DNA from 2 places in the Neobacillus pocheonensis genome. Region 2 is predicted to be linked to the other one. Evidence: riboswitches for the same ligand, from Rfam matches in the RefSeq annotation. Region 2 holds a riboswitch; the other holds the start of a gene.

Region 1 (5,113 bases), on a different contig from region 2:
GTGTAGCATCTGGAATATTTAATACATCGAGGTACCTGGGAACCATTCTCTCTTCATTGCTGATCGGCATTGTAATGGGGGATCATTTCAGCGCTGGTGGACTTCGAGTGCTTGGGATTATACTTACAGTAATTGCATTGTCGTTGGTTTTCATGAGTCTACGCCGCCGTGACTCAGGGCAATTGCAAGAGTCGTAGATTTATCCATTTCATATGTTATTGATAGTAGAAAATCCGACAATTCCCCACAAATTCACTATCAATCAATCGTTTGACTAAATATGCTGGAATGCCTGCTGTATGGGGATATAATTCGATTGGCGGACAAAAAATTTGTCCGCCAATCAAACGTTTGATTAGATTTTATGCAGTCCTGCACGCCTTCATAAAATCCATCTAGAGACAAGGTGCGTGACCACGTTATATTAGCACAACGGGGTCACGCACCAATCTATCATTCTATGCCGACAATTTTAAATTTTTTTCCTTTCTCTTTCTATTTGAATACAATGCAAATAATAGAATAAACCAAAGTGGTGTCAACAATAGAGCCATGCGTGTAGCTTGAGCAAATAGCATAATTACGAGAATCAAGACAAACAAAGTTAGAACAGCGTAGTTCATAAATGGCGTAAACGGTGCTTTAAATGTTGATTTTTTCTGTAAGTCTGGACGTGTTTTCTTATACTTTACATGACAAATAAGAATGACACCCCAAACCCAAAGAAAACAAATCGCACTAATGGTAGTCACGATCCCAAAAGCTTGTTCCGGAATCAGTTTGCTCAAAAGAGCTCCTCCCGTTAAAACAAGCGTGGAAATCAATAACGCATTACTTGGTACATGATTTTTATTTAACTCGGCAAAGCGAGATGGCCCCTGATCATTATGGCTTAAATTAAATAAAATCCGGCTTGTCGAAAACATCCCGCTGTTACAAGCAGAAGCGGCTGAAGTTAAGACGACAAAGTTAATAATTCCTGCAGCAATCGGAATTCCGACCAAGGTAAATGTTTTAACAAAAGGACTCTCCGCTGCATTTAGTTCTGTCCAGGGATTAATGCATAAAAGAACGATCAAGGCACCCACGTAGAAAAATAGAATTCTTAACGGAATTTTGTTAATCGCAGATGGGATGTTTTTTTTCGGATTGGATGTTTCCGCAGCTGATACTCCCACTAATTCCACACCGACAAATGCAAACACAACCATTTGGAATGAAAGCAAAAACCCTGAAATCCCGTTAGGAAAAAGCCCGCCATGTTCCCAAAGATTTTTTATCGAGACCGTTCCTGCATCTGTCTTGAATCCCATCACTAGCAAAATGACCCCTATACCTATTAATGCGACAATGGTTATGACCTTTATTAAGGCAAACCAAAACTCCAATTCCCCAAAAAGCTTTACTGTTAATAGATTGAGTCCTAACAATATAATTAAGCAAACAATCGCAGGTATCCACTGTGGGATATCAAACCAGTATCGAACATATACACCAACTGCAATAACATCAGCCATAGCCGTCATAATCCAACAAAACCAATAGGTCCAACCGGTTACAAACGCTGCCCGCGGACCAAGATAGTCCTCAGCAATGTCTGTAAAAGATTGATAGCCTGCTTTAGACAGCAGCAGTTCACCCAGCGCTCTCATAACAAAAAAACAGGCGATTCCTACGATTAAATAAGCCAGTATGATGGATGGTCCAGCTAACTGTATGGCTTTACCGGCCCCCAAGAATAATCCAGTACCAATGGTTCCGCCAATAGCGATTAGCTGAACGTGACGATTTTCTAAATTCCTCTTTAATTCTCTCTGTTCCATTTCAATCTCCCTCTCTAATTGATGAAAAATGTTTCATGTGAAACGATGAACAAAATAGTAAACTCCATAAAAAAAAGAGATTGGATGTCCTCCAATCTCTAAGGTCAAAGAATAACAAATACTATCTATTACGATAACTATTGTCAGCATAACAAATAAATATTCAGTACTCTTCTGTCCTTTTGCCTGAGATTGTGAACCCTTCGGCGCCGCGGTATTCCTGCGGTCTCTCCAGAAGCTGCTCCTGCTATAGTGTGATCCATAGCAATCATAGCTTGCTAAATTATTAATTTTTTAATTGAGTTTAACTATTGTTAAATAATTTTTAATTTTAATAGTATTCTTACATTGTGTCAACAACGAAATCAAATAATTATAAAAATTATTTGATTTCTCTGTAAAGGTTGATTTCTGTACTTTCTCGAAGTTTTCTAAGTTCTGGGACAATTTTCAATACATGTTCACTTTTATTGTGTTGGTTTAATGCATCTTCATCCTCCCATTCTTCGAGCATAGTCAGGATAGTCGGATCATTGATATCTTGATGAAGTGAGTACGTAATGCCGCCTTTTTCTTTTTTGGTTTCTGAAATAACTTCTCTAGCTATCATTAAATATTCTTCAAGCTTTACACCTGGTTTTAGTTGGCTTTACAAACAACTTTAATCATTTTATTAACTCCTTTTCTGTTTTTATAATTTCCCTATTATGAAACGTGGCTTCAACTTTATTATTTTATCATGATTCTCCATACAAGATTTACAATGTGAAATCTGTTAATTGGTAACCATCTGCTCTCCATCTGGGATTCCAAAGCTGATACACGAAAAACCTACTTACGTCGAATGTAAGTAGGTTTTTCATCTTTTATTCACTGTTTTGTGTGGTATTAAAGAATTCAGCCTGATCTTTTTTGTTAGTCTTTACATTATTGTTGTCTTTACCCATTTTTCCATCCGATTCAAAACTTAAATTCTCTGATACCTTCTTATCCTTTTCCATAATATCCCCCTTTAACTCCTAGTTTGTCCATCCAAATTTTTTATAAGAATTTTTCTTGTTTTGGAATGAAAAAATACACGCCTTAAGCCTTCTTATTTCTCAGATATTGTTCAAAAGTAATTCTTCCGGTTTTTTGATTACAATTGGTGTTTTTTCCATCTACGAAAGATTTATAAAGTTTTCCTGCTAAAGGAATGCTTAAAACTTTATTTGTTTCATTATTTATCTTAATTTTCTGCTCCGGCATTTCTCTTAACAGCATTATTTCTGGTCCGCCAAAATCATCAGTTCTTCCTTGAGGACCTTTATGAATAAAATCAATCAAATAAGTGGCAAAATCATCAACATCTACGCTTTGAAATTTCATGCTTCCAGGGATCACATATCTCTTAAAAAGAGGCTTTGACAAAAGTAAACTTTCAACAAAGCCGTGGAACTGTGTTGCACGGACAATGGTAAAAGGAATAGAACTATTCTTTAACAATTCTTCTGCTTCATATTTAAGTTTATAATATTTAAATGGTATTTCCTCAATGCCAACAATTGAAGGATAAATAAAATGTTTAATGTGTTGCAGCTTACCTAAAAACCTTTCCAAACCTAGAACTTCAATCAATCTTGAATTCTTCATGGGACTTGTTGCGGCATGAATAATGACGTCTACATCTTTTACTGCTTCATCTAAACCTTCACCAGACAGTAAATCGCTATAAACCCACTCGAAATCTTCTGTCCCCTCAGGTTTTCTTCTCGAAGTCATTTTAATTTTATAATCAGAACCTTTTAGATGATTCAGCAAAGCTGAGCCTAGCTGTCCTGTTGCTCCAGTCACCAATATCCTCAAGCGCGCCACTCCCTTACTAACGAATTATCTTTGTATTCTACTATTCCAAAGTAAGTGCTTTTATTCAATTACTTGCGGATAATCCGGAAGTGTTTACAAATTGTTGCGTGGCATTTATAAATTCCTTTACAACAGTTGTCCAATTGTTTACATGAAAATTTCTAATGTATTCAATTCATAATATTCATTTTACTTATACATAATTAGTGCATATGATTAAAGTACAATAATCATTTAAAGGAGGAGAAACATGAAACAAATCCCGGTTTATCATATTGATGCGTTTACTGACATATCGTTTGGTGGAAATCCTGCTGGGGTTATACCCCATGCCGAGGCCTTAAGTGAGATGGAAATGCAAAAAATCGCAAATGAATTGAACCTCCCAGAGTCCGCTTTTTTATTGCCTTCTTCTCATCCTGATGCAGATTTTAAAGTAAGATATTTTACACCGCTTGAGGAAATCAATTTTTGCGGGCATGCAACAATCGGTCTTTCATGGTTACTTGGAACCAAATACAATTGGTTAAATAAAGCAGATCAGATTGTTTTTGAAACCAACGTAGGGCTGATTCCGGTAAAATGGATAAAAGAAAACAATCAACTTATTCGTGTTTCTATGACCCAGGTCACTCCAGAGGTAAAAGAAATTGAAATCAATAAAGACACACTTTCCCAACTAGTCGGTATTCAATCAACTGATCTAGATGAAAGGTATCCAATTAAATTAAGCAATACTGGAAACTGGCATCTGCTTGTTCCAGTGAAAACACGTAAAGCCATTGATTCGGCAGAGCCGCGTCTAAAAGAGTTAGGCATTATGAATCGGGAACATAATATTTCAACCACTCATTTATTTACCTTTGATACAAATGGGGAGTTTGATATTTATACAAGGGATTTTGCACCTGGCATCGGAATCAACGAGGATCCTGTAACTGGTGCGGCAAATGGTGCCTTAGCCGGGTATTTGTTTTTAGAAGGAATTCTTTCTAAAAATCAAACTCATCAGCTGAAAATTGGTCAAGGTCATGCCATTGGCAGACCGGGGACATTATACATTACGATTCATTCGGAAAATAATAAACCAATCATAGAAGTGGCAGGATCAGCGGTAATAACAATTGAAGGGAATTTAAATATATAACGAGATTGAGGGCAAACAATAAATAGAAAAGTTTGCCCTCGGTCTGTATATTATAATTCCATCCCATTCAACAAATCCCTCAAACCCTTTAATTCTTCAACCGTCAACGTTACACCCTTACCCATTTTTTCATGCTCCGGTGCCCAGTCACGTAAATCGTATTTAGCTTCTTTACCATTCCAGCTAATCAGGTTAAGTTCTTTGTTCCAACCTTTAGGGGATTGAGATAAAGCCCCCAATGTTTCTTTGATTTCGTATTTTATTTCTGCCATCTTTATTGGCCTCCATTAATAAACAT
Region 2 (5,113 bases):
TGCCCTGTCTATTTTTTCAGTCATTGCCCTCTTTATGTCGCCCATTTTTCAAATTATCCTAAATAATAAAGACTCCCAAGCAGAATTACAGGCAATGGAGTGGGAGGTATTTTGCAGTCAAATTAAAAAAGAAATCCGCTTGTCAACGAAAGCACAAGTGATATCTGGTCGATTGATTCTTACTAAGGACGCAGACACCATTCAATATGAAAAATATGGATCCAATCTGCGGAGAAGGGTAAATTCTACTGGACATGAAATTCTTCTGCAAAATGTATCGGAGTATTCTTTTTCCATCCTCAATAATTCAGTAAAAGTAATGGTAAAGGATCTTTTGGGAAAAGAGTATTCTATGGTGGCCTATTCATTAGTGAATTGGAATGCAGGACCATGAAAAATGCGGAGAGTGGATTTACCTATCCTTTAACACTATGCATGCTAATCATTTTTCTTATGTTTTTCTCAATTCATGTTGAAAAATTACTAAGTGAAAGAAAAATAGCACATGAAACGTCTACAATCCTGCAAGAGGAGTATTATTACCTCATTTCAGTGAAAAAGATTGAAAGCCTTTTCCAATCTGGAGGTTCGATTCCTTCAAAGGGGACGCTCGTATACCAAAAAGGAAACATGGGATACCAGGCTGAGGTACCTGCTGGATATGTTCAAAGAGTTAATTTTACTTTATGCATGAATTCAGGTGAAACTTTAAATGGGATTGGCTATTTTGATACAAGGTCAAAAAAATTAATAAAATGGGTAGAAATGAATTAATTTGATTCGAAATAATAAAATTTGGACATACTGTTATTTGTACTAAAAGGCAGGTGTGTCCATGAAAACGAATGATTATGTAAAATATATGACCCAAACCATCGTTAAATATGCAGACCAGCCAAAAGAGGAACGAAAAAGGCTTCGTCAAGAGCGTAAGGAAGCAAAGGCTTCATTTTGGTATCGATGGTTTGGAATTCTCCCTTATGTCCTCTACACGGAAGTAAAGAAAAGAAGAAAAATGTAATTGGATGACAAAAAACCTGTGTAGATTTAATCTATACAGGTTTTTCTCGTCTTTATAGATTTTTCATATAGCCTTTTCGGTTAAATAGAAGAGGCCGCCATTGATGAAAGAAATGTTAATTTTGGGCTCGTATTGTTCCTTAAGAGCTTGTCTTTCGGTTTCATAGCTGTCGTTTTCTTCTTCAGCATCCTCATAGAAATGATCCAATAACTGTAAATCTTGCTCCCACCGTTTCTTTGCGTCCTCTGCCCAAGAATGGTCCTCTTCTGCAATCATAGATTTTAGATAATTTTCAATTCTAGACATTCCGCTTTTCGGCTTTACTAATGGTGATAAAGTAAACGAGTAATCGGGTATTTTGGGTGTCAGTGGAATTTTCAGTAACCGTTCATGGAAATCCTCCACCATTTGCCCATTAATCAGCTGCAAACCGATGGATTTAAAAATATCCCGTTTTCGGTCGCATTGATAAGAAATTTTTACATTCATACATAGCCATGGCAGCATGGGAGTTTGGCTGCTGCCATACCGATGGTTTTCGTAGAGCCTAATATAGCTGGCTAGATTTTTCGTCGATTCAAATATTTGGTGAAGCCGTGGTGAGCCAAAATGGATGATTTCTCCTTTCACATTTTCAGGGGCTACCTCTTGATTGGTAATAAACGTCAGTTTCATCGGATTCGGAATTCCGCCAGTTTTCTCTAAATAGTGCCAGTAAAAAGGGCGGTTCATTAATTCTTTATCGAGTTCAATCGTTAGCTGTACGGTTAAAAACCCCGGTTTATTTTCGACAATCTGACAATCGTTGGCTTGAAAATAACTCATAAGAAAGTTATGAATTTCCTGCTGCTGCATGTGTATCTCCTTTCTTCATGCTTTCGGCAAATTCAATCATTGATGATAAATTTTCCATTTTAATCCGCATTTCACCTTCCGAGGCGGATTGTCCGAAAATTTCAATTAAATGATCTTCAATGTTGCCGAATTCCAGTTTCGTTAGAATATCATCCAACTCGCCAATAACCTTTTCAAATAAATGTATTTTTTCATATAAAAGCTTTAGAATATGTTCTTCGACGGTGTTTTTTATTGCAAAATTATAAATCATAACATCCTTTTCTTGCCCGAGGCGATGGATACGTCCTATCCGCTGCTCCAGCCTCATCGGATTCCATGGTAAATCAAAGTTAATAATATGGTTGCAAAATTGCAGGTTAATCCCTTCTCCGCCCGCTTCTGTTGCGATTAGTACTTGTGCTTGTTTTTGAAACAGTTCTCGCATCCAATCTTTTTTACCTCGCTTAAACCCACCGCGAAAAGGGACAGAAGAGATTCCGTGCTGCTTTAAAAACCATTGCAAATACAACTGTGTAGCCCTGTATTCGGTGAAAATAATCACTTTGTCATTCACTTTTTGAATTAACTCAAGCGCTTTTTCGGCCTTTGAATTTTTCTGGACGGCTTCTACTTTTTTGATCAGATACTGGATTTGGTTCTCAAAGGCTTGTGATGGATTTTCCTTTTTTTGAAGCATATTTTTTAGTGTGTAAAAAACTGCTTCCCTGCTGCTACAAGCTTCCCTTTGCAATGTCATGACTGAGAAGGCACTTGTTTGTACCCAGTCACCCTCACTTTTAAGGTCTGAAATGGACTCATAGAGTTCTTTCTCCGGTGGTGTGAATTCAATTGGAATAGTTTCAACATGACGTTTTGTCCATTCAATCCCAGTATCAGCACGACGGTTTCGAATCATGACCTTGTTTACTAATTGTTTTAAATGTTCATCATCATTTAGGGAACGTGAATCGCGTTTGTACTTTTCAAAGAATGCTGTTTCGCTGCCTAAATGTCCTGGTTTAAGGAGGGAAACAAGATTGAAAATTTCTTCGATTCTATTTTGAATCGGTGTGGCAGTCAACAACAAACAAAATTTCTTTTTTAGATTTTGAACAAATTCATAGTTTTTCGTTTTATTATTTTTTAGTTTATGTGCTTCATCGATAATAATAAGGTCATAATCCTGCTGGTAAATAATGTCCCGGTGAGGATTTCGCTTTGCTGTATCAATCGAAGAAACCACCACATCACATTGTTCCCATACATAGCTTTTTCTTTGGGTAATGGCAGGGATAAAGAACTTGCTATTCAGTTCAATTGCCCATTGGGTGACTAATGAGGCAGGAACAAGTATTAACACCTTTTTTACAAGTCCCCGAATCATGTATTCTTTTAAAATCAACCCTGCTTCAATGGTTTTTCCAAGTCCGACTTCATCGGCAAGTATTGCTTTTCCGTTCATATTTTCAATTACTTGTTTAGCCGTTTCGAGTTGGTGCGGGAGCGGGGTTAAATTAGGCAGGTGATTCGGTGCCTGAAGACCCTCGAAATCAGGGATAACCAAATGTTTTTCGACCCCTATTGCTAGTTTAAAAAGCTCCCAATTTCCCCATGGACCATCGTTGTCAATTCTATGTAAAAATTCATCCTGCCAAGAGGAATCAAATTCAATTTTTACCGACATGGTTTCAGCTCCTTTTCCTGCATAAGTTCGTTATAAAAGTTATTGCTCAATGTATTGTTTTAATGGTAGGATGATATTAGCTTTGAAAGTTTTAAATATTTTAATAAGGTAAATTATTTTAGAAGTATAATTAGTATGACCAAATTGGAAAATATTATAAATGCGAATGATAACAAGGGGAGAGACTACTATGTAGCGCCGAAGGAGCAAGCAGATGATGTGAATCTCTCAGGCAAAAGAACTCTTGTTTGACGCAGCTCTGGAGAGTGCTGTAAAAGCTTTAGCAGCCACCAAAGGGGAAAGCCAATCCAGGTTAAACTTTCAGGTGCAAGGACAGAGACCTTCTTACGTTTCAAGGGAGGTTTCTGTCCTTTTTTATGTTTTCCTTTGTCTTAATGCTTTTCTTATGATGAGAAAAGGATAATAATTTTCCTGATTTTGTTAATGGGTTTTATCTCTGTTAAAGAGTCAATTTTTACGAATAATGAACATGTAAATGATTGAAAGGGGATTTATGATGACTGAATTAAAACGCACTCCGCTTTTTGATGTTTATAAGGAATACGGCGGGAAAACGATTGATTTTGGAGGATGGGAGCTTCCAGTCCAGTTTTCAAGCATAAAAGAAGAGCATGAAGCAGTCCGTACCAGAGCTGGTCTCTTTGATGTTTCCCACATGGGGGAAGTAGAAGTAAAAGGCACTGACAGCTTACATTATTTACAAAAAATGATGACGAATGATATTTCTAAAATTAAAAACGGCGGTGCCCAGTACACAGCAATGTGCTATGAAACCGGTGGTACAGTTGATGATCTCCTTGTATATAAAATCGAAGACAATCACTACTTATTAGTGGTGAATGCATCAAACATTGAAAAGGATTATAAATGGCTTGAAGATCATGTTGAGGGTGACGTCAGTCTTGAAAACCTTTCTGAAAAAATGGCTCAGTTAGCTATCCAGGGACCTCTTGCTGAAAAGGTACTTCAAAAACTTACGAAAACTGATTTAAGTGAAATTGGCTTTTTCAAATTTCAACAGGAAGTTACTTTAAATGGTAAAAAGGCACTTGTATCCAGAACTGGTTATACAGGTGAAGATGGTTTTGAAGTTTATTGTGATTCCTCAGATGCAGCCTTGCTTTGGAAAGAAATTTTACAAGCAGGGGAAGAAGATGGGGTGCTTCCTTGCGGATTAGGAGCACGTGATACATTACGTTTTGAAGCCGTATTAGCTCTATATGGCCAAGAATTATCAGCGGAAATATCACCGCTGGAAGCCGGTATTGGTTTCGCAGTGAAATTAAATAAAGAAGCAGATTTCATTGGTAAGGAAGTATTAAAGGGGCAAAAAGAAAACGGTCTTCCTAGAAAACTAGTGGGGATTGAAATGATTGACCGTGGTATTCCACGTCATGGTTATCCTGTCTACAATGGTGAACAATTAATTGGTGAGGTTACTACAGGTACACAGTCACCAACTTTAAAGAAAAATATCGGACTTGCTTTGATTAAGACTGAATTTGCAGGTCTTGAGTCAGAAGTGGAAGTTGAAATTCGCGGTAAACGCT

The links. Region 2 has a riboswitch for glycine ahead of gcvT (glycine cleavage system aminomethyltransferase GcvT). Riboswitches for the same ligand answer to the same signal wherever they lie in the genome.
Region 1: another riboswitch for glycine. It lies ahead of ABES02_RS07770 (amino acid permease); the one in region 2 lies ahead of gcvT (glycine cleavage system aminomethyltransferase GcvT).

The regions. Positions count from the first base shown of each region.
Region 1 covers NZ_JBCNAD010000015.1:8,514-13,626, forward strand. The annotation lists gene ABES02_RS07765 (MFS transporter) at 1-197, shown strand, start outside; gene ABES02_RS07770 (amino acid permease) at 459-1,823, opposite strand; glycine riboswitch at 1,988-2,068, opposite strand; gene ABES02_RS07775 (putative quinol monooxygenase) at 2,206-2,433, opposite strand; gene ABES02_RS07780 (hypothetical protein) at 2,690-2,824, opposite strand; gene ABES02_RS07785 (SDR family oxidoreductase) at 2,907-3,656, opposite strand; gene ABES02_RS07790 (PhzF family phenazine biosynthesis protein) at 3,919-4,815, shown strand; gene ABES02_RS07795 (YdbC family protein) at 4,866-5,087, opposite strand.
Region 2 covers NZ_JBCNAD010000039.1:24,762-29,874, reverse strand. The annotation lists gene comGF (competence type IV pilus minor pilin ComGF) at 1-394, shown strand, start outside; gene comGG (competence type IV pilus minor pilin ComGG) at 391-774, shown strand; gene ABES02_RS21180 (YqzE family protein) at 836-1,021, shown strand; gene ABES02_RS21175 (YqhG family protein) at 1,085-1,876, opposite strand; gene ABES02_RS21170 (DEAD/DEAH box helicase) at 1,854-3,542, opposite strand; glycine riboswitch at 3,709-3,796, shown strand; gene gcvT (glycine cleavage system aminomethyltransferase GcvT) at 4,060-5,113, shown strand, end outside.